Regions from separate parts of the Alkalihalobacillus pseudalcaliphilus genome, predicted to be linked through region 4. Evidence: riboswitches for the same ligand, from Rfam matches in the RefSeq annotation. Region 4 holds a riboswitch; each other region holds the start of a gene.
What was found. Region 4 has a riboswitch for thiamine pyrophosphate ahead of tenA (thiaminase II). Riboswitches for the same ligand answer to the same signal wherever they lie in the genome.
Positions count from the first base shown of each region.

Region 1: another riboswitch for thiamine pyrophosphate. It lies ahead of thiT (energy-coupled thiamine transporter ThiT); the one in region 4 lies ahead of tenA (thiaminase II).
Region 2: another riboswitch for thiamine pyrophosphate. It lies ahead of thiE (thiamine phosphate synthase); the one in region 4 lies ahead of tenA (thiaminase II).
Region 3: another riboswitch for thiamine pyrophosphate. It lies ahead of thiC (phosphomethylpyrimidine synthase ThiC); the one in region 4 lies ahead of tenA (thiaminase II).

Region 1 covers NZ_JAQQWS010000006.1:152,214-159,725, forward strand. Annotated here, with positions in the region: gene PQ479_RS14015 (CpsD/CapB family tyrosine-protein kinase) at 1-36, opposite strand, end outside; gene PQ479_RS14020 (YveK family protein) at 26-742, opposite strand; gene PQ479_RS14025 (hypothetical protein) at 1,023-1,382, shown strand; gene PQ479_RS14030 (hypothetical protein) at 1,379-4,285, shown strand; gene thiT (energy-coupled thiamine transporter ThiT) at 4,392-4,940, opposite strand; TPP riboswitch at 5,018-5,118, opposite strand; gene PQ479_RS14040 (ABC-F family ATP-binding cassette domain-containing protein) at 5,167-7,065, opposite strand; gene PQ479_RS14045 (nitric oxide synthase oxygenase) at 7,147-7,512, opposite strand, start outside.
Region 2 covers NZ_JAQQWS010000001.1:847,756-855,267, forward strand. Annotated here, with positions in the region: partial or broken gene PQ479_RS04125 (DUF1385 domain-containing protein) at 1-646, opposite strand, end outside; gene PQ479_RS04130 (hypothetical protein) at 662-1,246, opposite strand; gene thiD (bifunctional hydroxymethylpyrimidine kinase/phosphomethylpyrimidine kinase) at 2,269-3,075, opposite strand; gene thiO (glycine oxidase ThiO) at 3,093-4,202, opposite strand; gene PQ479_RS04145 (thiazole synthase) at 4,385-5,164, opposite strand; gene thiS (sulfur carrier protein ThiS) at 5,167-5,364, opposite strand; gene thiE (thiamine phosphate synthase) at 5,348-5,992, opposite strand; TPP riboswitch at 6,070-6,181, opposite strand; gene PQ479_RS04160 (YqgU-like beta propeller domain-containing protein) at 6,243-7,349, opposite strand; gene PQ479_RS04165 (DUF2812 domain-containing protein) at 7,494-7,512, opposite strand, start outside.
Region 3 covers NZ_JAQQWS010000001.1:212,770-220,281, forward strand. Annotated here, with positions in the region: gene PQ479_RS01065 (VOC family protein) at 1-153, shown strand, start outside; gene PQ479_RS01070 (GNAT family N-acetyltransferase) at 387-875, shown strand; gene PQ479_RS01075 (LysR family transcriptional regulator) at 1,019-1,900, opposite strand; gene PQ479_RS01080 (MFS transporter) at 2,017-2,586, shown strand; gene PQ479_RS01085 (MFS transporter) at 2,583-3,206, shown strand; gene PQ479_RS01090 (alpha/beta hydrolase) at 3,206-3,532, shown strand; gene PQ479_RS01095 (alpha/beta hydrolase) at 3,546-3,929, shown strand; gene thiC (phosphomethylpyrimidine synthase ThiC) at 4,361-6,127, opposite strand; TPP riboswitch at 6,260-6,374, opposite strand; gene PQ479_RS01105 (metallophosphoesterase family protein) at 6,559-7,107, shown strand; partial or broken gene PQ479_RS01110 (ClpX C4-type zinc finger protein) at 7,237-7,350, shown strand.
Region 4 covers NZ_JAQQWS010000001.1:971,037-978,548, reverse strand. Annotated here, with positions in the region: gene PQ479_RS04815 (acyl-CoA carboxylase subunit beta) at 1-186, shown strand, start outside; gene PQ479_RS04810 (helix-turn-helix domain-containing protein) at 490-711, opposite strand; gene PQ479_RS04805 (DUF2975 domain-containing protein) at 726-1,202, opposite strand; partial or broken gene PQ479_RS04800 (YolD-like family protein) at 1,312-1,539, opposite strand; partial or broken gene PQ479_RS21865 (YolD-like family protein) at 1,560-1,650, opposite strand; gene PQ479_RS04795 (DNA polymerase IV) at 1,647-2,876, opposite strand; gene PQ479_RS04790 (peptidoglycan recognition protein family protein) at 3,200-4,420, shown strand; gene tenA (thiaminase II) at 4,488-5,162, opposite strand; TPP riboswitch at 5,284-5,389, opposite strand; gene PQ479_RS04780 (HU family DNA-binding protein) at 5,636-5,908, opposite strand; gene pssA (CDP-diacylglycerol--serine O-phosphatidyltransferase) at 6,173-6,712, opposite strand; gene PQ479_RS04770 (phosphatidylserine decarboxylase) at 6,918-7,512, shown strand, end outside.

The sequences.
Region 1 (7,512 bases), on a different contig from region 4:
GGTTTTTTTTAGTTTATTCTTTCTTTTAAGAACCAATGGTTTCACCTCTTAATGAAGAAGAACTGGATTTTTTTCTTGATTTTTTTGCCAATGACTTTTTATTAATTAATGAAACACTCCCAATTACAGGCACTTCCAATAACCTTTCTATTTCTCTCGCGGAACGTAGTCGATTATCGAGACTATCTAGTATAAGAACAAAACCAATACCTAGAGTTATACCTAGCACTAATGCCATCCATAATAAACGACTACTTTCAGGGTTAATTGGTACCGGATTTTCAAGTAAATGTGCTTCAGAAAAAACAGCAATATCTTGAAAGTCTAATGTTTTGGCTACTTCTTGTTGGTATACACTTGTTAATGTATTAGCAATTTGTGTTGCCTGCTCCTGACTTCTATCTAGTACAGTTAACGTAACAATTCTTGAATTATCAACTCGACCAACTTGAATTTGATTTGTAAGAGTTTGAACAGATTGTGATAGAGATAATTCCTCAATTACCTTCTCTAAAATCGGTGGCTCTTTAATAAATACAATCAGCGTCTCGAAGTATTCAGTATTATCATGAATTAATAACCTTGCCGTTGATTCATAAATAGGAATAGGTTTGTTCAATTGCTGGTAGATCGTCGCAAGTGAAGTTATTAGAACTGCAAAAATGATAATGATCCATAGCCTTTTCTTCAGTACATCTACTATCTTTTTAATCTCCATTTCTTTTGTTTTACCTGACTCCACCATGATCACCTTCTATATACCGTTCTTTTTAAAGAACGTTTTATTTTAAAAAAATAACATACAAATGCTATAAATACGTTTTCTTCATCCTAAATTGATTTAATACATTCATATTAGTTCTTTATAAAGAATATGTCAATTGTTATTTTAGAAGTCCAAATTTCCTCATCACTTTTCATTATACTAATGATATGCCGTTTCCATTTTATACAGAATGAATAAACTATAGAATCACATTTCAAATATAGGATTAGATGATTTCGAAAGGAGTTCAAAAGCCATGCTCTTCCATTTAAAACAAGGTGATTTACGCACACCTTTGCTTTTTCAAGCTTCACAACAATTAGATATAGACCTTACCTTTTCTAAAATACATTTTATAATGACAGATCAATACGCTAAAAGAATCATTATCGATGAAATCGCTACATTAATTGAAACTGAAACACTATCTTATACTTTTAAACAAGGTCAGACCGATGAAGTAGGTTTATTTTTAGGAGAATTCGAGATTCACCATATTAATAATACAATCGAGAATTTTCCTAGAGATGGGTATATCACTATCGTCATCCATCCTTCATTACGCTCTAACGGTTTTACTCCATCTTTAATAATTGATGGAGGAGTTTTCAAGTGAACAAAAAAATATTAATAAAAAGAGGCCTAAGACAAGATTTACCGATATTAGACGTGGGGGAATTTGGATTTTGTATTGACACTACCGAACTGTTCATTGGAAGCGATTCGGGTAACATTCTTATAAGCAACAAAGGTGATCACATATCCCCCTCTTCTTTAAATGGTCATTTAAATGTTAATGGCATAGAGATATCCATTTACGATGACTCAGAATTAGTAGATATGATTCACACGAAAATTGACCCACAAGCATTGGAACCCTATGTTAAAGATGAACTGCTAGAACATTTATTAGCTGCAAAAGTTGATATCAATGACTTAGAACTTTTGATCGGAGAATTTAAAGATTCTTTAAATAATAAATCGGAAAAAATACACCACCACGCCATTCAGGATATTACTCATTTAGAAGATGTTCTAAGTTCTAAAATCGATAAGACTGATATCATGCCTGTCTCTAACTCTTATGTAATCGATTTAGTAACTTGGGGAATTACAGAAGGAATACCAAATAAACCATATACTCAAGCCGATTTTGAAATGGCAGATACTAACATTCAGGGAATTAATGCTGCTTTAGTAGAAGCTTCCTTAAAAGGTTACACCCATGTTGCCATGCCTAAAGGAAGCTACGCGATTTGTTACCCTAGAACGATTGAACTTCATAGTCACATGACTTTTCATTTGAATCGGTCGACATTTAAAGTGATTTATGACTCTGATCAACGTTCTCCATTTGATCAAAGGTCAGGAAATGACTTCTATAATTTTATAGGTAATAGTTTTACATTTGATCATGTAACGAACTCACATCTGTTAGGTGGTACAATCATTGGCTGCAAGGCCGACCGTAGCTTTTTATCTGATAATGAAAGAAGACAAGAGCAATCCTATGGGGTAATTCTAAAACGCGGAAGTAATCATTGCTCTGTTAAGCATTGTACGATTCGTGATTATATGGGCGACAATATATCTATTAGAAGTGATGCTGCCAGGACATTAACGGAGTTTAACATGAATTTGACCCAACATGCGGTTGATAACAAAGGAAACCTTTTTCATTCCACTCAAAACTTAACATCACGGTTTATTACGATTGATAACGGCCAATTTAACTCTTTTATCATTAGTGGTTTCGGTTATGTGAGACACACTTCAATTAACACTAAAGTCGTGAACATTCACTTTTATTCAGAAAAAGAGGACTATATTCGCTCGTTATTTAAAAGAAAAGTGTATACGCCTATTACGATTCCAATAGGTGCTCAAAAAATAAGATTAGAATTCCTCAATGAAACAAACCCAGCAAAAAATATGAATATAACAATAGGTTGGGGCTTAATCCCTTGCTATAATATGGTCGAGCATAATGAAGTTTATAATGGACATAGAGGTGGAATTACGTTAGGTGGCAATTATAATGTCATTCAGCACAATATAATACGAGATAATGGATTCAATTTTTACGATGGGAAGCCTCTATTTTTTGACTCAACTAGGTATGGCATTAACCAAGAAGACTTTTATGGCGATCATTGTGTGATTCGAAATAACCTTATCTATAATACAAACCACGGGATATTAATTGGCTGTTATTCGATCCAAATCGAGCACAATCATATTTATAATGTCAACTCTATCGCTATTAATATTTATACGACTGCTTATGCAGGAATCTCCAACAACTATATATATAACTGCAAAAATACGGTTGGCTTAATGGATGCCAACTTTGAAAATTCACACGTGTATATAAGAAATAATTATTTCCAAGGTGGTACAACTCAATTAGTAGGAAATCATTATGATGTCTTTGTAACTGGGAATTCCTTTATTGAACCCGATAATATCATTCTAAAAGATTCTAATCGCTCCGTTTTTCGAGGGAATCATATTAGTTATTCAAGCTTTTATCAAGGTATTAGTCAATTAATTGTTAACAAAATAGAAGAATGTAGTTTTGAAATGAAGGGTGAACAAAGAGAAATAATTTTTCAATCTTATGAGCATTATAGGTGTTACTACAAAAATATAATCATTAATAGTTCAACACGTCAAAGTAGAAGTTTAGTAGAAAAAGTCGCTTTTAACCACGCAACCTTTGAGGAATGTCAAATAAAAAACCATATCTATAACCAAAAACAACGGATAGTTACTGTATCTAACAGTTCCTTCATAAATAGTGGATTAAATATTGGTAATATTAATTCCGAAAATGAGCATCCGAATATCTTTGTGAATAAATGTGATTTTAAATTAGTTTCCATTAATCAACTACTCGTTACTGACATTAATAGAGAGAAAGGCTTCGGTATCGTAGAAATAAAAAACTCTCACATAAACATCGAAAACCCTACTTTCCAATCTCTTATTCGAACAAACTTTACCGTAGTGCCATCCGTTTTGAAAGTTGCTTTTAAACATTGTACCATTAAAAATTCAAGTGCTCAGCCAACAATCGCTCTTCCCCTTTATAATCATCAAAAAAGCTTAATAGCATTTATTTTCTCTAATAACGATCTTATAGGTTTCCACCCTCCAAATCCTGAACGCCTTTTAATTACCTATGATCCTGTTACACATAGTCCTGTCGAACCATTCTCAGGTAGCTTTCAAATTACTGATATCATTTATCATGCAAATCCGATGCCTGGAGGTTATGTCGGTTGGGTTTGTATAAAATCAGGAATTGCTAGTCAAAAAGAATGGCACCCTAACCATTCCTATGAGATGAACGATATTATTTTTTATCAAAACCAAATATACAAATGCATAAAAGCTGGAATAAGTGGCGACTTGGGTCCTAGACATGATAACGGCAGCTCTACAGATAACACAATCATTTGGGAATATATTGGCACAAAAGCAATCTTCCGACCATTTGGTTTTATCGAAAAATAAATACAATCATTGATTTTTCTCTTAAAGTATTTAAGCAAGATGTCATGTCTATGCATAAAAAAAGCTCGTAAGCGGTTGAATTCAATCACTTACGAGCCTTTTGCTTTTATAAAGTTGGTTTTACTTTAAAAAACTGTGGATAATTCTTTGAGATGATTAAAAGTGGAATGAGTGTAATAATCATTTGTGGGACAAGATAAGAAGCATTATATGCAGCTGAGTAAATATAGTCATTCCAGCCATCTGGTGTGAATTCTGCAAAATAAACGACACCTGAAGTGAAATGTGCCATGAATCGTAATAATGTCCCTAGTAATATTCCTAACACAATAACAGATAAATTAGGAACTTGCCTCTTCCTTACAAATACACCTGCAAGACCAATTAATGCAAAAGCAACTGGATAATCTAATACAAATTGAATCGGATGGAAAATACTAGCTCCCGATAATAAACCAGTAAAACCAGCTATTAACCCCGTTAACACCCCTACCTTCCAACCATGGCGAAATGCCACTAAAAATAGCGGAATCATCTCAAAAGATATGGACCCACCATTTGCCCATAAGGCGTTGATTTTTACAAAACTTAAGGCCGTTGCCAAACCTGCCATAATCGCAATCTCAATCATGAGATATAATCTTTTTCTATCCAAAATAAAAACATCCCCTCTTTAATTAACCACAAGGAGATGTCATTTGTCATAAACGTATTAAGGCATACTTAATTAACAAAATCCGTCTACCACTTCCCTACGCTAGTTTAAACTAGATCAGGTTCTAAGAGTTAAGGCATTCGCCTCTCTCAGTCAAAAGACACCCCTAGTGGTTCTTATATTTTTTTACATTGTAACATAATTTCCGTTAGACGAACAGCCTTTATTAAGAATTAGCATTGATTTCCTCAATAAGTATTGATAACTGCTCCCACCGCTCCATCGCTGCTTCAAGCTGTTCGTTTTTTTGTTTTTGCTCCTCTAATAAATCCGCAATCACCGTGTAATCACTACCAGCCACAGCAATTTTTTGCTCAATTTCCAGCAGCTCTGTTTCTAGCGACTCAATTTTACCTTCAATGGTTTCCCACTCTTTTTGTTCGTTATAGGAAAGCTTCTTTTTCGTTTTCTTCAAATCTACCTCAATAGCTTTGGATACTTGTTTTTTTTCCTCGATAACTTGTTGTTTCTCTACATCCGTTTTTTCTAAATAATCACTATAGGTTCCATAGAATGATGAAACATGACCATGACCATCAAAGACTAGAAGTTGATCAACAACTCGGTCTAAAAAATATCGATCATGGGATACCGTTACAACAACACCTGGAAATTGGTCTAAATAATCTTCTAAAACAGATAATGTTTCCGTATCTAAATCATTTGTAGGTTCATCTAAAAAGAGCACATTCGGTTCTCCCATTAAAACTCTAAGTAGATACAGGCGTCTCTTCTCCCCACCTGATAGACGGTGAATATACGTCCATTGCATGGAACGTGGAAACAAAAAGCGTTCAAGCATTTGCTCTGCTGTTATAATCGTTCCATCCTTTGTATAGACAATTTCAGCTACTTGTTTAATATATTCAATGACTTTTAGCTCTCCATTAATCTCTTCATCTTCCTGTGTATAATAACCGATATCGACGGTTTCACCAACTATAACTTCGCCTGAATTGATCTTACGTCTATCAGCCATTATATTTAATAAAGTTGATTTCCCGCTACCATTAGGACCGATAATCCCTAAACGTTGTCCTTTTACTAGTAAGTAATCAAAGTTAGATAATAGCTGCTTTTGATCAATTGCATAACTAATTGACTTAAGTTCAATGACATCTTTTCCTAAACGTTTAGAACCGATAGAAAAATCAAAATCACGTTGCTCTCTTTTAAAGCCTTGCTCTTTCAAATCATGTACTCGGTCTATTCTAGCTTTTTGTTTCGTTGTTCTTGCCTTCGCTCCTCGCCGTAGCCATGCTAACTCGCACCTTAATATATTTTGTCTTTTTGCCTCATGCTGTACTTCTAATGTTTCGCGCTCTGCTTTTTTTTCTAGATAGACCTCATAATTGCCTTCATACCGGAACAAACGTCCATGATCGAGCTCAAAAATTTGGTTCGTGACACGATTTAAGAAATAGCGGTCATGTGTAATGACGATAAAAGTACCTTTGTATTGACCCAAAAACCCTTCTAGCCACTCTATCGTATTATTATCTAAATGGTTTGTTGGTTCATCTAGCAACAATAAATCTACCTGGTTTATGAGGGCTTTGGCTATAGCTACTCGTTTCTTTTGACCTCCAGAAAGTTGACTTACCTTTTGATCAAAATTGTGAATACCTAATTTTGATAAGACTGTTTTAGCTATCGTATTCGCTTCCCATGCCTCTAGTTCATCCATTTTTTGCTGTTGTTTCATTAAAGCAGACAAGTTTTTTTCATTTTCTTGTGCCTCTAAATTAATCAAGGCTTGTTCATACTTTCTAAGGGTGACCATAATAGGAGCATCCCCATAATAAATTTGTTCTAGAACCGTTAGTTGACTATCAAGTTCTGGCTGCTGAGCTAAATATTCGACTTTAAAATCATTTGCGTGTTTAAACTCTCCTTTGTCAGCTTGTTCAAGCTGTGCAATAGCTTTTAAGAGTGAGGATTTCCCAGTGCCATTAAGTCCAATAAGGCCAATTCGTTGTTGCTCATCAAGTGTAAATGATATATTTTCAAACAGTACTTTGTCTCCATAGGATTTTGTTAATCCTTCTACATGTAATATACTCATGTTCTTCATCCTTTAGTGTATCTTTTGTATGAAAGTTACTTATGGGCGATAGTTTGTGCCGTGAAGTTAGCTCGTCATTGCTCACACAAGTTCGTCTTCCCGGTAGTAGTTTGGATTGACGATTTTATTTTTGTATTGTTGGTGAAAGATATGAGTTGTCGCTGGCGATAGAGGTGGAATGAGCCAAGTCCAATCACCGGTTAACTCACGGTTTGCTTTCGCTTCCCTTTCTTCAAATCGTTTAAACTGTTTAGCTGCAGTATGATGGTCAACAATACTTACTCCAAATTTTTTATAGGAAAATAGAACAGCTTTATTTAATTCAACTAATGCTTCATCGCGCCACAAATGACTTTCTCTACTTTGATCCAAATGAAATAATTCAGCAACACGACTTAATTGATCATATCGACATGGATCAGCAAAATTTCGTGCGGCAATCTCTGT
Region 2 (7,512 bases), 120 kb from region 4:
TTCGTTCAGGCTCTGAAGTTGTCCAATTTCGCTGTAACCAATAGGATATTTGTAAAATAGGCTTACGTAACCACATGAAGGCTCGTTTTTTCATTAAACGAATCACAACAGGAACCAGTAATACAGAACTATATGAAGCATACATGAGACTATCTTGAAATGGTAGGATACTAACCAAACCTATGAACGTCAAGATTATAACCGACAAAAAGTAGATAACTACCGCATTCGTTGAACAATTTCGATTCGTAATTGCCGCTTTTTTAATACGATGAATACGAGTCACTAATTTTCTACCGCGGTCACTAAATACCTTATGCTCGGCTCCATGATATTTTTTTAGTTGATTTGGAAAGATAAAATGGGTCCCAAATGCAAAATAAATAAAAAAGTAATACGGGAAGCCCTTAAAATCAATCGGAAGAAATTTCGGAATTAAAATCAATCCAAATAAAGTCATAGTGAAAAGCTTCAACCAAATCGGCAGTGAGCTTGTTACTAAATAGACCATTTCGAAAAAAGTCTTTACTGAAATGGGCTTACACCATTTGTGGAGTCTATTTTTATGATGATAGCCACACGCAACATGATCTTGTCCGATAAAAAAAATGCCTGTCTGAAATGAAAGGCCTCTAATAACCGCCATAGCTTACCTCGCTTCTTATTGATCATCCACTGAAATCACCCAATACGGGATGTCTCCACCGTGCTCAAACGCTACGTTTTCAAACGTTGCATCTGTTGACTGCATCGGGGCGTGATTCATCCATGTATGCATGAAAAATGTCTCAGTATTGACAATGTCAGGAGATTTGACAACAACATGAATATCCCCAATATTTCCATAACTTAAATGTTCATCTAATTGATTCGTAAAAGTAAAAATAAGTCCATTTTCTCCCCTGATTGGTTCTGATTGTTCTATGATTTTGTCACCATGATAAAGAGCTAATTCTGCTTCTATTAATTCAAACGAATCAACGATTTCACCTGAGGCATCATAAAAAACGACGCCGATATAATCGTTTCCGTACAGGCCATCAGATGGGGCCACTGTCCAATCCCATTCTGTATGCACCTCCCATTGTTCCCCTTCCGTGTTGACATTCATATGTATTTCAATTTCTTCTTTTAACTTTTCGTTGGTGATTCCTTCTTGGTCATTCAGAAAAAATACACCACCAATAATCATTAATACAATCAAGATTCCAGGCATAATTAGTAATCCTTTGTTTCCTTCAAACATCCTATTCTCTCCTTATGTAAGTATTTCTCATACCGACATTATACAGGAAAGCGTGTATGCGTACAGCCTTTCGCATGACGATATTGTGTTTTATATGAAAGTTGCTTGATACTGATATGCGGAGCTATACTCATCGCTCCCGAAAATCATGCTCCGCGTCCTGTGGGGTGGCGCTGAACTAATCGGCTATGCCACTGGATCTCAGCTCTGTCACTACGTCCCACGGGAGTCTCCGCATGACTCGCCCGCTGGGTTACTACTCATTCTCAAGTTCACAAACCAACCTTACATTTTTTTAATTGAAAAAGAACGAAACCAAATTGACGATAAGTCAACAGTTAAAAAGCCAAACCCAAATTTCATTTTTGTTGGTGATGAGTTGCTGCGGCTTCGCTAAGTGCGTTTTGTATGAAAGTGGACTTAGGGGCGATAGGTTGTGCCTTGAAGTTAGCTAGTCATCCATCTGGCGACAAATGACCTTAGTAGGACAGTGCTCCCTGTTTGATCAGGCCGACTCCTAATGGTGATCGAGTTGTAAACGGGCCAACTGTTTGAACAGTCGCCACTACTTTCATCTTTGTTGGTGGTGAGTTTCATGGCAAGTCATCAAAGGCTTCAGATCTTTTCTTATTTATGTATGGTTTCCTTAATTTCATTACAATTTCTCTCAGTGCTTTTAATGTATTAGATTTTGATTTAGATTCCTGTGCGACTAGCTGCAGACTAATTTTTTGGGAGCCTTTTTGGATGATTGGATGCGTATTTTTTTCTCTATAAAAAGAAACGAATACCCAACCAAAAAAAGGATATAAAGTCTATTTCTCACTCACTCCACTTACAACACTCCCCAACAGAACTTTCATTCTGATGGGGCATAACCAGCTTTTGGCTCTATCTCTTTGGGAGTTGATTCAGTTTAACGTGAAGAGGTCAAAATTCTAATCGTGATTAAGTTTCAACAGCAAGATTTATTCTTGCAAAAACAACAAAAAACCTCCTCAAGGGAGATTTTTTGTCAACGATTACTTGTTTCCTTTTTGGTATGCATGATGATTTGTTGGTCCAATGCCTGAGCCAATCGAAATCGAATTGGCAATCGCTGCCGTAATAAAGTCTTTAGCGACTTGAACGGCCTCTTCAATAGAAGCTCCTTTTGCTAGCTCAGCAGCAATGGCAGCAGCAAATGTACAACCTGTACCATGGGTGTGCTTAGTGTCTATTCTTTCAACAAAATACTCAGTCATCTTGTTGCCATCATATAATAAATCTATTGCTGGCCCCTTGGATAGGTGACCGCCTTTTAATAATACATATTCAGGACCAAGCTTATGAAGAGCCTTCGCTACTTCTTTCATTTCATCAACCGTTTCGATGTCCTTACTCCAGCCAAGAATTTCCTTTGCTTCAGGTAGATTCGGCGTAATGACCGTCGCTACCGGTAGCAAGTGCTCTTTTAATGCATGAATGGCTTCTTGTTGTAAAAGTGTAGCTCCACCCTTAGCGATCATAACCGGATCAACGACGACATTGCTTAATTGATAGTGTTTGACTTTTTTAGCTACTAATTGAATGATATCTGCGGAAAAAAGCATACCTGTCTTTGTCCCATCTGCTCCAATATCACTTAGCACAGCATCGAGCTGATCTTCAATCGCTTCCAACGATTGTGGGTAGACTCCATGAACGCCTAATGTGTTTTGAGCCGTTAATGCGGTAATCACACTCATTCCAAACGTATCTAACTCCTGAAAAGTTTTTAAATCAGCTTGTATTCCAGCTCCTCCACCACTATCAGAACCAGCAATCGTTAAAGTTTTTGCTAAACTCAATCTCTTTTCCTCCTCTATTATGAAAACCTCTCCGGATTGAACAAATCTATCGGTGTTATCGTTTTTTCATTCTTTAATATGGAAGTCACTATATGAGCTGTGACTGGACTTAATAAAATACCATTTCGATAATGTCCTAATGCTACCGTTATATGTGGATGCTCCTTCAGTTTCCCTATAAGAGGATAACCATCTAACGTTGCTGGTCTCAATCCAGCCCAAGTATGGAAAGGATCTATTTCTTTTAAAAATGGAAATAACTTATGATTCCAATTGGTTAAACGTTCGATTCCTTTTTCTGTTACAGTCGTTTGAAAACCTGCAATATCTTCAGAGGCACCATTTATTAATGTCCCATTCTCTTTAGGAACAAGATACCCTTGGCTCGAATACACGATATGATTGACAGACTCTGCATATCCTTGATACGCACAGATTTGGCCTCGTATTGGAAAAATGGGTAGTGATACTCCTAATGTTTCCTCAAGCTCCTTACCCCATGCACCTTGGGCACAAACATATTCATCCGCTTGCCAAGTACCACCGTTTTGTGCACTCACATACGTAGAATTTTTTTCAGTATGTATATAGATTTGGCCCGTGTCTTCAATAATTTTAACGCCTACTTTTCGACAAGCCTCTTCTAATGATTTGACATAGGCCGGTGCATAAACATGACTTTCCTCTGGGTAATACATCGCTGCCAAAACTTCTTTTGATAAAGCTGGTTCAAGCTCTCTTGCCTCTTCCCCCGACAGCATTCGAGCTGAGGTTGCCCATTTCTTTTGCCAAGACAGCCTTCCTTTTAGAGCTAAAACATCGGCCTCATGAAAAACAACATGTAAACTACCACTTTCACTAAATTCAAAATCAATGTTAGAATCCTCTTTAATATTGGATTGCCACTCTTTAAACAACCCTAAACTTGTTACACATAGTCGAAAAAAATCATCCTGATCTTCACCAATCTCAGAAAAAGGGGCAAGCATACCAGCCGCCGCTCCTGATGCCTGCCCACCACAACGACCTTTTTCTAAGAGGGTTACTTGAAAATCGTTACGTTGGAGTTGATAAGCTATCGATAAGCCGATAACTCCACCTCCAATAACTATGACGGATCGACTCATTTTTGCCACATTCCCTTCACACCTATGTTGAACGTTCCTTACATAAACCTCAGATGCCTAACACTTTTGTAAAGAGCTAAAATGAGAATTCCACGCACCGTTTGCTTCTAAATCAAGCGGCCAAATTCTTCGAATCCTCTTTACCTCTCTCAGAATCTTCCCTCAATACTAGTAAAGGGCTTTTAGTTTAATTTAAATTGTTCAAAACCACTGCTCGCACTTGCATATTTTTTCTTTGGAATCCTTCCAGCTTCATACGATAAGCGTCCTGATTCAATCGCTAATTTCATCGCTTGAGCCATCTTGATTGGATCCTTCGCTTTAGCAACTGGCGTATTCATTAAGATACCATCAACACCTAATTCCATCGCTTCTACAATGTCTTTCGCACTACCTAAACCTGCGTCAACGATAATGGGAACTTCACTTTCTTCGACAATTAAACTGATATTATAAGGATTTAAAACACCTAAACCCGTACCAATTGGCGCAGCTCCAGGCATAACAGCACTCGCCCCTGCCTCTTCAAGCTTTTTACATAAAATCGGGTCATCTGATGTATATGGTAAAACTACAAAACCCTCTTTCACTAAAATCTCTGTTGCCCTTAATGTTTCGATGGGATCAGGAAGTAATGTTTTTTCATTTGCACTTATCTCTACTTTTATCCAATTACCAATTCCAGCAGCTTTAGCGAGTCTCGCTATTCTTACCGCTTCTTCCGCATTGGAAGCACCTGAGGTATTTGGTAAATAACGATATTGATTAGGTTCAAGATGTTGTAAAATCGCATCTTCTCTTGGCGCCTCTAAATTAACGCGACGAATCGCAAAGGTTAAAACTTCAGCTTCTGAAGCCTGAATCGCTTCATTTTGGACAAAGGGGTTCGGGTATCTTCCCGTTCCAAGGAAAAAACGTGAGTTTAACTTTTGACCCGCGATTTCTAGGTGTTTTTTTTTCATGATTATCCGCCTCCAACAAAATGCACAAGCTCAATCGTACTTTCTGGTATGAGTTGTACAGAACTACGCTTTTCTTGCTCAATAATTTCCCCATTTAACTCAGTCACAACTAAATGAGCTTCTAATTCAAAATAAGCAACAACTTCATCTAATTGAGTAACCTCTAAATCATGCTTCTCTCCATTAATTAAAAGTTTCATCCGTATCACCTCGCTTTAAAATGCCGATAAATTTCTGCGCTGTGGCTTGGACGTCTTTAGCACCAACAATTTCACTAATCATACATACACTAGTGGCCCCAGCTTCCAACACTTGCCGAACATTGTGTAACTTAATACCACCAATGGCCACAAATGGAATATTCACTGCTGCCTTTACTTCCGAAATATACGAAGTTGTGACAGGGTCTACGACATCTTTTTTACTATTCGTTGGAAATATAGGTCCAACGCCAATATAATCAGCTCCACCCTTTTCAGCTTCAATCGCTTCTTCTACTTTATGAGTAGACACACCAATGATTTTATCATGACCGACTAATTGTCGTACTTCGGATAAAGGCATATCATCTTGTCCGACATGAACCCCATCAGCGTCTACCGCTAATGCAACATCAATATAGTCATTGACGATAAACGTAACCCCATATTTCTTTGTAAGCTCTCGTAATCGTTTCGCTTTTTCAAAAACGACTTTTCTTGAGCTCTCTTTGTCACGCAATTGAATAATATCTACACCACCAAGTATCGCTTGTTCCATCACCTCTATCAAATCTCTACCTTGATGGAACTCATCGCCCGTAATCGCATATAAATAAAATGGTTTCATGATCTAACACTCCTACAAAATTAAAATAAGACCGCAATACTTTCCATAAGGAAAGAAATGCGGTCTACTCTACATAGACAAACAAGCAACAACTTCCCTACGCTGGTATCATCCAGATCAGGTTAAAAGAGTTAAAAGGAACATACCTTTTTCTCAGCCTACTTCCTGTAGGCACCCCTAGTTTTCTCATGTTTATTTAAAATCACTATTGACTTTTATTATGACAGATTTCACGTAAAAATCAAGCAAACTACTTTTTAAAAACGTCCACTAATACATCTTCTTCTAAGAAATAAATATGTTCAAGCTGATGACCTAAAAGAAGCATTGTACCGTTTGGCGAAGTTTCTAGAGGAACATTTTCAGGCCATTCAAACAAAACATCGATCTGACCGGTTTTTAGTGACATTTGTGATAATTCAAAGCCATTTTGATAATGAAAAAAGCTATCGTTATAAAAAGGCTTAAACCATAAAAGCTGCTTATTTTTCTGTTCGAAATCATAAAATGGGATCCACCATTCATTTGTCCCAGTCGTCAAAACAGGTACATCCAATGTTACTAATGGTTCGTCCTGTTGAAAAATAGTCCATTGGCTGTTCTCAGCATCAATGGAATGTGACTTCACCACAAAATAGAACCCATCACTTAAGTAACGGTAAGCCAGTAGTCGTTCTTGTACAATATCTTCTTGTTCCTCCTCTACCTGTAAGCGAATTAAATCAGCTATCGGTAACTCCCCTTCTTCTTTAGTTTTCAAATAAGCTAAGTCCCCATTCTCAAACCATTCCACATGTAGCTCTGTTAAATCAATCATTTGCATGTCTTGCTGGCTGATATCTAATAAATAGGTCTCAAATTCCCAGTCTGGCAAAAAAACAACAATAACGATTCGTTCCTCTTTGTCAGGATGAAAATGCACTTGATACTGCTCGCCAAAATTTTCTAATTTCATCGTTAACTGACCATATATATCAAGGAAAATTAAATGGTTATCATAACTATTTGACTGAAATTCTTGAAAGACAATTATATCCCTGTTAGGGCTCAATTGGACATCTAACATCATATTTTCGCTTTCAAATATCACCGTTTTTTCACCGGAGAATATATCATAATGGCTTATTTTCGTTAAATCGGTATCTTCCTCAAATAAAATGACAGACGTATCATCGATCCAGCCAATCACCTGTGTATAAGGATTTATGGTTTCATAAGGGATAAATGCTTGATTTTGGTTAAGCGGTTTGGAGATCTGCTCTTTCCAGTCTCCATCTATATGTGGTTGAGGTTGGACTTGTTCACGAAAGCATCCAGATAATAGGAGCAAAAGAAGAAAAGCGAGACCTATTTTCAATCTGCATCCCTTCTTTCTCATACATATGTCCTATTATCTCATGCACTAGCAGAAGTTACAATGAAAGGATTCATAAGACTTTTGATTGATTATTTCGACATAATTCAGTAGTTCCATCGTTTGATTAAGTCGTTCCGCCTATGTTTAATAAATCCGTCTTTTT
Region 3 (7,512 bases), 760 kb from region 4:
CGCCAACAAGTAGATGATATGACAAAAAAGTTAGAAGAGAAGGGTATTAATATTCTTTATCCCGATAAGCATCCCTTTGCAGGAGGGGAGGAGCATTATGCTGTATATTTTGAAGATCCAGATAGAGTTAAAGTTGAGTTGGTAGCACCTTAACCCATAAATGGTTGAGGCCTTTTGTTATATACTTCTAACGACCTCTTTAAGGGGGGGCTTTATACGAAGAACGTTCGTTTCTTATGTTACAAAAGGGGCAGGTTAATTGAGAAAAATGGTACAATAACCTTTGTACTTACCAAAAATATAAAATAATCTATTTTCATTTGGTAAATAATCTATGTTTAATAAAGAACAGATAAACATCTATAGTCTAGGAGAGATGACAATTGATTTTCAATAAACAGATTCAATTATCTTTTTATGATGAACAATACCATGAAGTATTAAGTGATTTTGAACTGCCAGATTCTCAAGCAAAATTTACGGCACTACCAGAGGCTATATTGAATGTCTCCGATGGTCAGTATAGAATAGTTATAGTATCTGAGCAGCGTCCTGTAGGATTCTTTTTATTACATAGTACAAGTAGAGTAAGTGAATATACAATGAACCCGAATGCCATGCTGTTGACTGCATTATCAATAAATTATAAACATCAAGGACAGGGTTACGCAAAGAAAGCTATGATTGAGTTAAAAGACTTCGTATATAGGAACTTTGAAAAGTGTGATGAGATAATCCTAGCCGTTAATCATAAGAACATACCTGCACAAAACTTATATAAGAATGTAGGTTTTGTAGATACTGGTAGAAGAAAAATCGGAAAAATTGGTGAACAATTTATTATGAAGTTAGACCTTAATTCTACTAGTCAATGACTTTCAACTAATGGGGGGCGTTCTTAATATAAGAATGCCTTTTTCTTATGTTACAAAAGGGGCAGGTTAGTAAAGAAAGAAAGTCAAGACGCTATGCCTTGACTTTTTTAATCGATTATTATTAAAAACTTTGATTACAGTGATTAATTAACTTTAAATGTACTAAGTACGTGTTTAAGAAAACTTTTTGATATCGGTGAAACTAACTCTCTCTCATTAAAAATAACTCCTACAACTCTATTATGATTTATAGCTTTTAATTTTATTTGATTTATTTTGGGGTTACCTTCTAACCTAGGTAAAAAAGAGATGCCTAAATTAGCTGACACTAATCCTGCTACTGTATCTATCTCTTCTCCTTCAAAACTAACTTTTGGTTTAAAAGAGAGTTGTTTAAAAATCTTATTGGTAATAGTTCTAAGTCCATACCCGTCTTTTAAGATAATAAAATCCTCGGCATGCAAATCATCTAAATGAATATTATCTTTGAAAGCGAGCCTATGCTGATTGGAAACCGTTAGAAATAATTGATCCTCCCATAAGTCGTAACTAGAGTAGCTTCCCCCTAATTCCTCCCCTGTTATGGTCGTAAAACAGAAGTCAATTTCTCCATTATAAAGTAAATGAATTAAGCTCCTTTTGTTAGCTTGTTTTAGTTTAAAAATTGTTTTTGGGTATTTCTTTTTAAAACTTGCTAATAAAGAAGGGAGTTTATCAATACCAAGTGTATGAAAAAAACCAATGGTTATTTCTCCAAAATCAGGTTGTAGCTGTTCAGATATATTCTTTTTGGCTTGTTGCATTTCTTTTTCGATAACTAATGCATGTTCTTTAAACATCAAACCATACTTATTTAGCTTAATACGTCTATTATCACGTAAAAAAAGAGGTACCCCTAATTCTTCTTCAAGCTTAGAAATCGCTCGGCTTAGTGCAGGTTGTGTGATATTTAGCTCATGCGATGCTTTTGTTATATGCTCGTATTCGGCTACCTTCAAAAAATACTTAATATATTGCCATTCCATTAAATGAATCACCTCATAACAAAAAGTAATGAACTTTATACATATTATACATTAGAAATTATAAGGAGATAGCAATAATATAAGAAGAGGTACATCAAATAATCTTGGAGGTCAAAATGAAAGAAGTTACAAAAATACTAACGGCAATGGGTACAGGGGCATTTGTCATTTACACCAGTCTGTATTGGGTACAGCCGTTAATCATCTTTTTTTCAGAACGTTTTAATCAATCCCCTGCGTCAGCAAGCTTAGTTCTTTCTATGACTACTATCTCCATCGCTCTATCTCTCTATTTTGCTCCACTCATTTCAAATAGAATTGGAAGGAAACAGACGATGGTTTGGGCATTGTTATTAACTTCGTTACTTAATGCTATAAGTTTAGCCATCGATCATTTTTACTGGGTTTTGTTTATAAGGGCTCTTATTGGGATTTGTATTTCAGGTTTTTTAGCCTCAGTTATTACCTATTTAAAGGAAGAAATTGATAAAGGGATATTAGGAAAGGTTGTTGGCATTTACGTTGGGGGAACTGCATTAGGTGGTGTTTTAGCAAGGATTATTAGCAGTTCTTTAATAGAACAAGTCGATTTAAGTTCCCTTGCATTTATTATTGGAGTAATAACTCTAATGGCATCTATCGTGTTTTGGTTAGTCTCCCAAACTCAAAGAACTTCAGTAAGATGAACTATTCACTTAGAGACTTAAGAGTAGGATTTATAAGTTGCTTTTTTGATAAGAAAATACGTAGTATTTATTTGTGTACGTCTTTCACAATCGGTAACTATACAGCTATTTTGAACTATATTTCTTACCCTTTAACTGAACCACCATTTTCAATGAGTCAATCTTTAATAGGCTTCATATATGTTGCTACATTATCTGGAGTGTTTGGTTCCATTATCTTTGGTCGTTTTATCGGACAAATATTTGATATTTCCCTTTATAGAATTGCTTTATTTACTATATTTATAGGTGTCATTTTTACCGTTTCTAATTTTATTTGGCTCGTTATTGTGGGGTTACTTCTTGTTTCTTTTGGGTTATTTGCAAGCAATGCTATCGCAAGTAACTGGATTGCAAATAACTCACCTGAACAATATAAAACGGAAGCTAACTCTTTATATTCCATCTTTTACTATGTTGGGTCAAGTGTTATAGGATGGTTGAGTGGATATTTATTTTCATTTTTAGGATGGACTTTTTTTATGATACTAATAGGTTTTATTTTACTAATTTTAATACTCTTCATAGGAAATGTAAGGGAACATAATATCAATCATAAATTATTGGATGTGAATAGATAATGGTTAGAATTGTTCAACCTAAACCACTCTACCTTAAAGGTAAAAGTAAAGCCGTTTTATTACTACATTCTTTTACTAGCACGAATCGTGATGTAAAAAAATTGAGTCAGTTTCTAAATGAGCATGAGTTTAGTTGCTATGCTCCAATTTATAAAGGACATGGCATGGCACCAGAAGAATTGGCATTTACAGGTATTACCGATTGGTGGGAGAGCGTTGAAGAAGGATACAAATTTTTGAAAAATAAATATTCGGAAGTAGCTGTAATTGGTATATCATTAGGTGGAATTTTCGCTTTAAATGTTGGACAATGCCTTTCAACCTAATGGAATAATAGTAATGTCTGTACCATTTAAAAAGAGTATAGAGTCATTAGAAGATCGGTTTGTGATTTATGCAGAGGCGTATCAAAAGCTAATGAGAGAGCCTGTAGAAAACATTGATAGATTAAAAAAGGCATTTAAGTTATCCCTAATCACTTTTCAAACAAATATAGATTCAACTATGGAACAGTTAGATAAAATCTCAAAGCCTATTTTAATTATGTATGGTGAATTAGATGAAAAGCTTTATAAAGAGAGTGGATTAAGAATGGTAACAAGTTTAAATACAAAAACTGAGCTTAAAGGATATAAAAACTCACATCACTTAATGACATCAGGTAAGGATAGGGATTTGATACAAAAAGACATTCTTAATTTCTTGAATGGTTTAAAATGGTGAAAACAATAGATTCGTAATTCAACGTTAGTTGTTTTAAGTTTATTGAACTAACGGGGGCATTAGTAAAAGAAGAAAGGCTTCCACATATTAGACATATCTAATATGTAGAAGCCTTTAATTTTTCTATCTTTTTTAAAATTAGGTCTTGATAACGTTAAGCCACCCCATTGTTAGCTGATTTCCAACAACGGGAGTAGGGTTAGAGCATTGGGGTTTTGATTTTAAAGTAATTGATATGCTCCGTTCTTCACCAGTTCAAATTCACGATGTGCATACACTTTCTGCACTCTTGTATAGGCCCATTCCTAATATAAATATGAGTACAATTAAGTTGAAAAAGAGTGATTTTTTGGGTAAGTTCTTCGATTCTAGTTTCAAGTACTTTAATTTCATTTTTAATTGCCTGTACATCCTTCAAAAGCATCACCATCCTAGTTATAAATCTGACTACCGTTGTTACGAAACTCTTTGGCTTTTTCCTGCAGTCCTTTGTCAATAACATTTTCAAAGCTTTGATCCTGATTTTTGGCGAGAGTACGAATATCATGAGAGATACGCATACTACAGAATTTCGGCCCACACATAGAGCAGAAATGGGCGGTTTTCGCTCCTTCTGCAGGTAAAGTTTCATCATGGTATTCGAGGGCACGCTCCGGGTCTAGTGAAAGATTAAACTGATCTCGCCAGCGAAATTCAAATCTTGCTTTTGAAAGGGCATCATCTCGTTTTTGAGCACTGGGATGACCTTTGGCAAGATCGGCGGCATGTGCGGCAATTTTGTAGGAGATTACACCCGTTCGAACGTCTTCTTTGTTTGGTAAACCGAGATGTTCTTTAGGCGTAACATAGCATAGCATGGCTGTTCCAAACCAACCTATCATCGCCGCACCGATGGCTGAAGTAATGTGATCGTATCCTGGTGCAATATCGGTAGTCAGTGGTCCAAGAGTATAAAAGGGAGCCTCATCACAGACCTCCATTTGCTTATCGACATTTTCTTTAATCATGTGCATAGGGACATGTCCTGGCCCTTCAACCATAACTTGGACATCATGCTTCCAAGCTAGCTTCGTTAGCTCGCCTAGTGTTTCTAGCTCTGCGAATTGTGCTTCATCATTTGCATCCTTGATAGAGCCAGGCCGAAGACCATCACCAAGAGAAAAGCAAATATCATAAGTTTTCATAATTTCGCAAATTTCTTCGAAGTGAGTATAGAGAAAATTTTCTGTATGATGAGCAAGGCACCACTGAGCCATGATGGAACCACCACGTGAGACAATTCCTGTTTGTCGTTTGGCCGTTAATGGGATATAACGCAAAAGTACACCTGCGTGAATGGTAAAGTAATCGACACCTTGTTCGGCCTGTTCAATTAACGTATCACGATAGACGTCCCAATTCAGCTCCTCAGCAACTCCATTGACTTTTTCTAAAGCTTGATAGATAGGAACAGTTCCCACTGGCACAGGGGAATTTCGGATAATCCATTCGCGAGTTGTATGAATATCCTTTCCTGTGGAAAGATCCATGATGTTATCTGCTCCCCAACGTGTAGCCCATGTCATCTTTTCCACCTCTTTTTCAATGGAAGAAGAGACGGCTGAATTGCCAATATTAGCATTGATTTTTACATGAAAATTACGCCCGATAATCATAGGCTCACTTTCGGGGTGATTAATATTAGCAGGAATAATCGCACGCCCCTCAGCAACTTCCTGACGAACAAAATCGGGATCCATCCCTTCACGAATAGCGATAAATTCCATCTCGGGAGTGATGATTCCTTTTCTTGCATAGTGAAGTTGCGTTACATTTCTATGCTTTTTTGCACGGAGCGGTTTTAAATTTAGCTGAGGAAAAGCTATAACATTAGATTTAGAAGAACTTGTTCGGTAGCCATTATCCTCGGGTTTAATAGTACGACCCGCATATTCCTCTACATCTCCTCGTTCGATAATCCAATTAAATCGTAGTCGAGGAAGTCCTTTTTGAATATCAATCGTTGCATTTTTATCCGTATATAAACCACTTGAATCATAGACACGCAGTGGAGGATTGGTCTCTTCCCCAAAAGCACCTGTTGTTGAGCTTTGTTCAATCTCCCTCATCGGTACTAAGAGATCCGAGCGACTTCCCTCCACATACACTTTTGTACTCCCAGAAAAACTTGACATCCATTCAACATTCACATCTTTCATAGAATATCTCTCCTTTTTTAATGTAATAAAAAGGACACATCTATCCCATTTTTAGCATGAAAAAGCCGAGTCTTTTAAAAGACCCGGCTAAGCTAGTATACATAAATAGACGGCATTTTTATGCCATCCCATTTTTGCAGACGCTAACTTCCCCACGCTGGTATGAGCCAGATCAGGTCCTGAGGGTTAAGAAACGTCATCGTGTTTCTCTCTCAGCCCAACTCAATGGACACCCCTAGTTTATTACTATTTAATTCATACATAGACTAGTTTAAACAATATCATGAAACTTGTAAAGAAGTTCCCCAAAAAACGGTCTCTTATAAGGAATTGAATAAAATGAGGAAATCGAAGTGGGGAAGATTCAAAAAAGGAAAAATTAGACAGTCTGTAGAATGGTTAATTTAAATATATAAGGAAGGTGAAAATAATTGAAATTAGCTGTTATTTATGATATTCATGGAAATTACCATGCTTTAGACGCGGTTTTTCGTGAGATCGAAAAAGAGAATATAGATAAAGTAATTGTAGGAGGCGACCTAGCGTGGGGTCCCCAGCCGAGGAAGGTCATAGATACACTCTTTATAAGGAAGGAAGATTTTATTTTTATAATGGGTAACAGTGATAGAGAGATATTCGAACAATATAGAAGTCAAAATAATTTAGGTGGTATGGTTGGCGAATTAAACCAATGGTGTATAGAACAACTTACGAAAGAGCAAATAGAATGGATGGGTACTTTTAAGTTTTCTCATGTAGAAGAAGGAGTACTTTTTATACATGGTTCGCCTAGAGAAGATATAGAGGCGATTCGGATTGATACCCCAGAAGAAGACGTTTATGAGATGGTTAAAGAAACAGAACAATCAACTATTATCTATGGTCACACTCACATTCAATTCAAGAGGAATATTTATTCAAAGAAAGTAATTAACGCTGGAAGTGTTGGACTTCAAAGCAGGGCTAAGGGGGCTTGTTGAATAGTATTAGATTTATGGATTCCTCCAATATAAGATTTAGCTAAATAGGATCTTATGGGAGGTACTATATGAGTATTGATTTTCATAGAAAAAGAATAAGAATAGCTACAAGCGTCTACTTGTTCATTCTGTCGAAAAGATAAAGAAGAAGTAGGAGAGTTAGCTTTAGGGCCAGGAGTTTCTATATGTGGCCATTGTTTAGAATTTGGTGCAGAAGTAATTAAATCTAATTCATTAAAATAGCTTGCTTATAAAAATTATGAAGGTGAAAATCCTTATTTTGGGTATTTATAAAAGGAGTTATTCAGTTATTGATTTTAAGGGCACTATTCGAAGTAAAGAATAAGTTATGACTTTCAACTAGTAAGTGAAGCAACCACCATATTTACCTTTTTTATAAATATG
Region 4 (7,512 bases):
CGTAAGCAAAAAATCACTGAATATAAGCAGCATTTTGCGAATCCCTATGTCGCTGCTGCTTATGGTATGGTCGATGATGTAATTGACCCAAGAGAAACAAGAGCTAAGGTCATAGAGGCCTTAGGATTACTAAAAAATAAACAAGAAAGCAGACCGATTAGAAAGCATGGCAATATACCACTTTGACAGACATACGTGTCGAGATGTTAATACTCTTTGTAGCAAGAGTTGAGGGATAGAGGCATTTTTATGTGCTATAAATGGGAAATACGCGGCAAGTGTGGGAAAAGAGAGTTCAATGCGGAGTAAACGGAAATACGCGGCAATGAAGCCGGAAAAAGAGTGTTCAATGCCGAGCAAATGGAAGTACGGGGCAATGAGTCGAAGAAAAGAGACCGAGTGTCTTGTCCATAAACATACGTCGCGTCAATGTCCTCCTTAATAGGCAACTTAAAAATGCCCCTCATCTAAAAGGAGAGGGGCATTTTTTCATTTATTTGTTTCTTCGTCAGGTCGGTATTCTAATATATCGCCTGGCTGACAATTGAGTGCTTCACAGATTGCTTCCAAGGTTGAAAATCGTACCGCTTTTGCTTTGCCGGTTTTTAAAATGGACATGTTTGCCATGGTGATTCCAACTCTTTCAGATAGCTCCGTTACACTCATTTTTCTTTTTGCTAGCATGACATCGACATTTACAATAATGGCCATATTCTCATCTCACCTCAAACCGTTAAATCATTTTCATTTTGAATATAAATGGCCTTGTTCAGAAGTTCACGTAAAACAGAGGCGAAGATAGCAATGATAAAAGAGGAGAAGGCAATAATGAGTGTGACTAGCCAAACCGCGAGATTACCTGCACCTTGGGATACTAATGTGATGAGCCCTGCTAAATAAAGAATACATACAGTAAAAGCACAGTATTTAATATAATTTAAATAGTTTGCTGGTGGCTTCGTAAAGGAATGCCCTTTGTCTATGTAACGAACAATTTGATAGGCATAATACAAAGCGATAAAAAATGGAATCATCGTCGCATAAACACCTATTAATAGTGGATATTGCAAATATAAAAATTCAGGGTATACGTGACCAAGCGAGTTGGCTTGCCACGGTAGCCAAAAAACGCCAAGAACAGCTATGATAAGTGCGATACCAATGATGGCTACTTTTAGTAGCTGTGTTGATACATGTTGCAAGTCAAACACCTCACCAAACTAGTTTTATCTAGTATAACTTGTTATTTATCGTTTTTCAATAAAATATCAAGATTCTTGAATGCTGAGCTTAGTGAGGAGTTTTCTAAAACTATAAAAATTCGACTTCGGTTAAAGCGTGGAAAGGAATGCGCTGCTTATGTTGATTGGTCTCTAGATGAATGTGCTTGTTCCATTCATCTACATGGGCAATAAGTCCTTCTGTTTTTTTCATACGATGCTGTTCCCAATAGTGGATACGTACAGGCATTGTATAGTTAAGAGCGGTTAAAAGGTACATCCCCATTTCGTGATAGGCTTGATCATCAAGTTCAGGCTTTACTTGTCGCTTCTCTTTTTCTTTTAGCTCAAGTAAGGCTTCTTTATGCTCAGGTAAAAACATTCGGCTTCCTTCCCATAATAAATTACCTCTCTTTAAATGTTCACTCATCGGTAATGTCCTCCAATTTTAGCGGCTCGATCCTTTGCTTGGCTTGCAGAGAGAAACGAGGTTGCACGCATTAATGTCGTTTTTCCGTAACGATTGTTGATTTTGTCCATGGTATACCCGATTTTTAACAACCGATCGCGATTTTGTTCGAAAAGGCTTAATTGAATTTCTTGATCGCTTGAAAGAGACGAGAGCGAGACGGCTAGGCGACGAATCGGATAGTTCTGCCAAAAGCGCTCTAATAGCTGGCAAGCGGCGTGGAAAAGTTCTAAGGTTATATTGGTCGCTTGCTCGATTTTAAGTTGGCGGTGGAAACCTTGTGGGAGCTCATAACTTGCACCAGAAATACTGAGGCTCACAGTTTCACCTTGAACGCCCTTTGAGCGTGCTCGTCTACATACCTCTTCACAAAGTTCGAGTAAAACAACTCGAATATCTGTGAGATTGTCATAATCACGTGGCAAAGTCATACCGTGACCAATTGCCTTTTGCCCATCATGTGAACGTGTGGTGACGGGCGAATAGTCGATGCCGTGGGCTGTCATCCAAAGAACGTGACCTGGTATCCCCCATTTTTTCTTGAAGTGCTCAAGGGGGGTATGAGCAAATTGACCAATCGTACGAATCCCCATATTGCGAAAATGTTTAAGGCGTTGTCGACCGATGCCGTAAAGCTTTTCAATAGGTAGTGGCCATAGGGTTTGTTCGAGTTGGTCTTGCTTTAACCAGTAAATCCCATCTTTGTTTTTTTTGGCGAATAAGTCACAAGCCATCTTTGCTAGCACTTTGTTCTCACCGATACCAATACGAGCACGTACACGCATGTGATCCCAAATGTGTTTTTGAATCTTTTGAGCGATTTGGTGCGGTGTGCCAAACAGCCGCTGACTCCCTGTGATATCTAAAAACTGTTCATCAATTGAAAATGGCTCGACGAGGTCTGTATATTGCTTTAAAATTTCTGTTATTTGGATTGAGGCTTCCACATAGTCCTGCATACGTGGGCGTACAATCAATAAATTTTTACACTTCTGTTCGGCCTCCCACAAGCGTTCTGCGTTTTGAATGCCGTAGGATTTGGCAATCGGACAGGCGGCGAGGATAACGCCACTACGCCGTGCTGGGTCACCCGATACGACAAGTGGTTTGTCACGTTGCTCGGGGTAGCGTGTCTTTTCGATCGATGCATAAAAGGATTGCATATCAATCAAAAAAATAACCCTCATTTTAACCCCTCCCTTTCATAGAACTTATGTTCGTATTTGTATTATATGCGAAAATATGTTCGTTATGCAATGAGAAAAAGTGGAATTTATAACAGGGTTGCAGCAGGGAGATAAAGAAAATAATTGAAAAGGTCTTTTCAAAACATACAAAAGCATTCCCCATTCACGATATTGATTTCGATTTAGTAAATAACGAAAAAATTCCTGTTTGTCCTAAGCTTTTTTATGAAGTAGACATACAGTGTTAGTAGGTCGCTTGAAGTCATGAAGACAAAGGCGATGTGTAATCATATCAGGAAATCTTTAGTTAAGGAGGAATAAGTATGGAAATTAGACAGGACTTTATCCCGACAAGTAATCGCAATCGTCCTGGTACAAGGATGAATGCTCGCTTCATCACTGTCCATGAGACCGCAAATAGAAGAAATGGTGCAAATGCACGTATGCATGCTGCATATGTAAAGAATCCATCCACATCAGTAAGTTGGCATTATACGGTTGATGATGAACAAATTATTTACCAACACCTACCAACCAATGAGATTGGGTGGCATGCAGGGGATGGGGGCACAGGTCAAGGAAATCGAGAGTCTATTGGTATAGAAATCTGTGTGAATAGCGATGGTCAATTTGCTAAAGCAAGGGAACATGCCATCACATTAATTCGGTTTTTGATGGGGGCCCATCAAATCCCGATTGACCGAGTAGTTCCCCATCAACATTGGACGGGGAAAAACTGTCCAGCTACTCTTTTGAAAGATTGGTCAACTTTTATAGGACAGGTGCGACAAGCACAGGAAGTCGATTTGATTGTTAGACCTGACGTTGGTGGTGAACAAATTGGGGCCACTATTTTAAGAAGAGGGAGCAAGGGTAATGCTGTACGTCAACTGCAGCAAGACTTGTTGAAGTTAGGTGAAGTATTGCCACGTTTTGGAGCAGATGGGGATTTTGGTGCAGAGACAGAAAGTGCGGTTCGGTCATTTCAACAAAAACAAGGGATTGCCGTTGATGGTATCGTCGGAGAGCAAACCTTTAAGGCTTTAGAAAGGGCACTTGCCGCGTTAGAAGAGCAGCCAGCACCCCCACCGGTGCCACCTCCGACATCTGGTGGAGGGACCGAGAGAAGGACACTAAGAAATACAACACCTATGATGCGTGGCGATGATGTTAGAGTCGTTCAAAGAGCAACTGGAGCGACTGCTGACGGTATTTTTGGTCCGGCGACCGAGCAAAGAGTACGTACCTTTCAGCGAGCTCAAGGCTTAACCGCAGATGGTATAGTTGGTCCAAAGACATGGACGGCGATTGATAATCCGAAGCCGGCGCAACCAGCGACGCCTAAATATACACGATTATTAACACTGAGAAGCCCTAATATGAGGGGCGAGGATGTGCGTGCTGTTCAAAGGAAAATAGGGGTAACCGCAGACGGCATTTTTGGACCAAATACGGAGCGAGCGGTTCGAGATTTTCAAAGAAAGGAAAGAATAGCTGTCGATGGCAAAGTAGGCCCTGTAACATGGGGACGGTTATTTTCTTAATCATAATGAAAGCTGTTCTAAGGAAATCCCCTTAGAACAGCTTTTTTTGATCGGTACGTATTAAACGTTAATCTTCCATAGGCCATGATGTTTGCTCAAAGGACATATCCCAGAACATATATTCAAAACGACTCGTCGTGAGGAAAATTTCTTCTAACTCCTGTAATTCTTTTTCCGTACTAGAAGCAGTTAATTCATCGATTAATTGAATTTGCCACTGTGCTACAGCGCCAAATTCATCTGATTCATACATTCTAATCCACTCACCATACCATTCGTGCTCACGGGCACCTGGAATTTCACTTAAACGCAAACCAATTTCATAATAACTCCATGTACAAGGCATAATGGCTGCTAATAGTTCTTTTAGTGAACCGCGTTGAGCAATGTTTAGCATATAAGAGCTGTAGGCTAAAGTTGTCGGTGCTGGCTTTGTCGCTTCAAGCTCTTCTTCAGATATGCCTAGACGCTTCGCATAAGCTCTGTGTAAGCTCATTTCTTCGTCTAATGTTACGTGTAGCATTTTAGCGAAAACTTGCATAGTCGTTAAGTCTGAAGCTTTTAAGCTACCTAAAGCAAATAACCGCGAGTAATCGATTAAATAAATGTAGTCTTGACACATAAAAAATTTAAACTTTTCAATGTCGAGACTTCCATCACCAATTCCTTGTACGAATGGGTGTGAATGACTCTTCTCCCAAATAGGCTTAGCTGCTTCATATAAGCGCTGTGAAAATTTCATATTCTCATCATCCTCCTCGTTCGCTAGTCACTAGAGCGTACGACGACGCAAATAAACTCCTCTAAAAAGAAGAGGAGTTGTAAACAAGTGTAAGAAAAGTACACGTCGCTAACGTGCATACTTTTGTCTACTTCCACTTCCCTCCGCTAGTATTATCTAGTTCAGGTAAAAAGGGTTAAGGCTCATAGCCTCTCTCAGCACAAATAAACGCACCCCTAGTGAACGAACTTATATCATTTATCCCTTTCAAATTAACATATAATGCATATACAAGCAATGAAAATGATTGACCATTCAGCTAAATAGTTGGTAAAAAAGTGGGAAGAGCAGTAGGGTACTATGTAAATCGAAGAGGTGGTTATGCAGTGAGCAAATAAAATGTGCGGCTGAGGTCTTGATACGGTTTCAAATAAAAAATCGAAGCAAGGAGGTTAATCCTTTGCTTCGATTTAATGTTCATTACATATGTGTAATTAGTTTACTGCGTCTTTTAATTGCTTACCTGGCTTGAATGCAGGGTTCTTAGTTGCTGGAATTTCAATTTCAGCACCTGTTTGAGGGTTGCGACCCTTACGAGCAGAACGCTCACGTACTTCGAAACTACCAAAGCCAACTAATTGAACTTTGCCACCTTCTACTAATGTTGAAGTAATGCTTTCGAATACTGCGTCTACTGCTTTAGAAGCATCCTTTTTAGAAAGGTCTGCTTGCTCTGATACTGCGTTAATTAAGTCTGTTTTGTTCATGAAAAAAACTCCCTTTCATACCTTGTTTAGAAAAAACTTATTTTCTATCATTTTAGAAAACAAAAGCTTATTTCTGCATTATAGCAAGCTAATCTGCCTTGATTTAAAGCCTGCACTTACAATTTACTCTCCAAGCCTATGACTGTCAAGCCTTTCGAAGGAAAATCATTCATATTAAGCCAATATTTTCACCGTTTTTGACATTTCTTCGTATATTTTAGTGATAATGTCGAATAAAGAACGAATCCTTCTTAAAAAGTCATATTACATTTTTCGAATTTTCATAGGGCTAATCATAAGAAAAGCTAAGATTAAAGTGAAAAGCATAAATACATATTCCGGAATATAGGCGACAAGAAGAGTTAAAATGGTTAACATACAACCGGCAGCTGTAATAGGGAGGCCAAAGAAGAAACCATTAGATTCGGTAATATTAAACTTCGCTAATCGAATCGCACCACAAATAATAAAAACAATCGCAAAAAATGCACCTGCAAAACCAAATTCAAATAAGACCGCTTGATGAATTAATAAGGCTGGAGCTACGCCAAAAGAAATCATATCGCATAATGAGTCCAGTTGTTTTCCTAACTCTGACGTACTATTTAGTTTACGGGCAACAGCACCATCTAAACGATCAAAAACAGCAGCGATTGTAATGAGCAGTAAAGCGAGTCGTAGCTGATCTTGAATCGTAAAAAGGATTGCAAATGCACCTAAACTAAGATTTAATAGAGTCAGGATATTGGCAATTTGTCCTTTTAACTTCTTTTTCGTATGGTCAAGGCGTTGTAATAGCAACATCCATTTCACTCCTTGAGTTAATAATCACATAGGTTGTTCTATATCTTTATGAAACTTCCTTCAAAAAAATCGCATATTAAAATAAATCATGGTACATTTTTTTACATGCGCTATTAAAGTATAATCTTATCATATACAGGGTGTTTACACTACTAAAAGGATAAAGATTGCCAAAAATATTTACAGGTACATGGGGGACAGGTCGTTGAAACAAAAATTGTTCAGGATATTTGTTGAATTGAGTAATTCACCTTTTCAATCGAAGATAATCATGCGTTTTGCTCAATCTAAAATAAGTAAACGCATTATACCGGCGTTTGCTAAAACATTTCAAATTAACATGCATGAAGCTGAAAAGTCAATAACAGAGTATCAAAGTCTACATGCTTTCTTTACGAGGAAATTAAAAAATGGGGTTCGTACTGTGGATGATAAGGAAACAAGTATTGTTAGTCCTGTGGACGCCAAAATAGCCTCCTTGGGTACATTGACACCTAAAAGTGAGTTTCAAGTTAAAGGGCAAATGTATCAACTGCTTGATTTATTAGGAGACAGAGAAAAAGCACAGCAGTATGTGAATGGACACTACATCGTCCTCTACTTAAGTCCGAAAGATTATCATCGTATACATAGTCCTCTTACGGGAGAAATCACAAAGCAATGGGAGCTAGGAAAACGTTCATACCCTGTCAATGATGCAGGATTAAAATATGGAAAAAAGCCATTATCGCATAATTATCGCTCGTTAACAGAGCTGTGCGTGATGAATCAACATGTCATCATGGCTAAAGTGGGGGCGA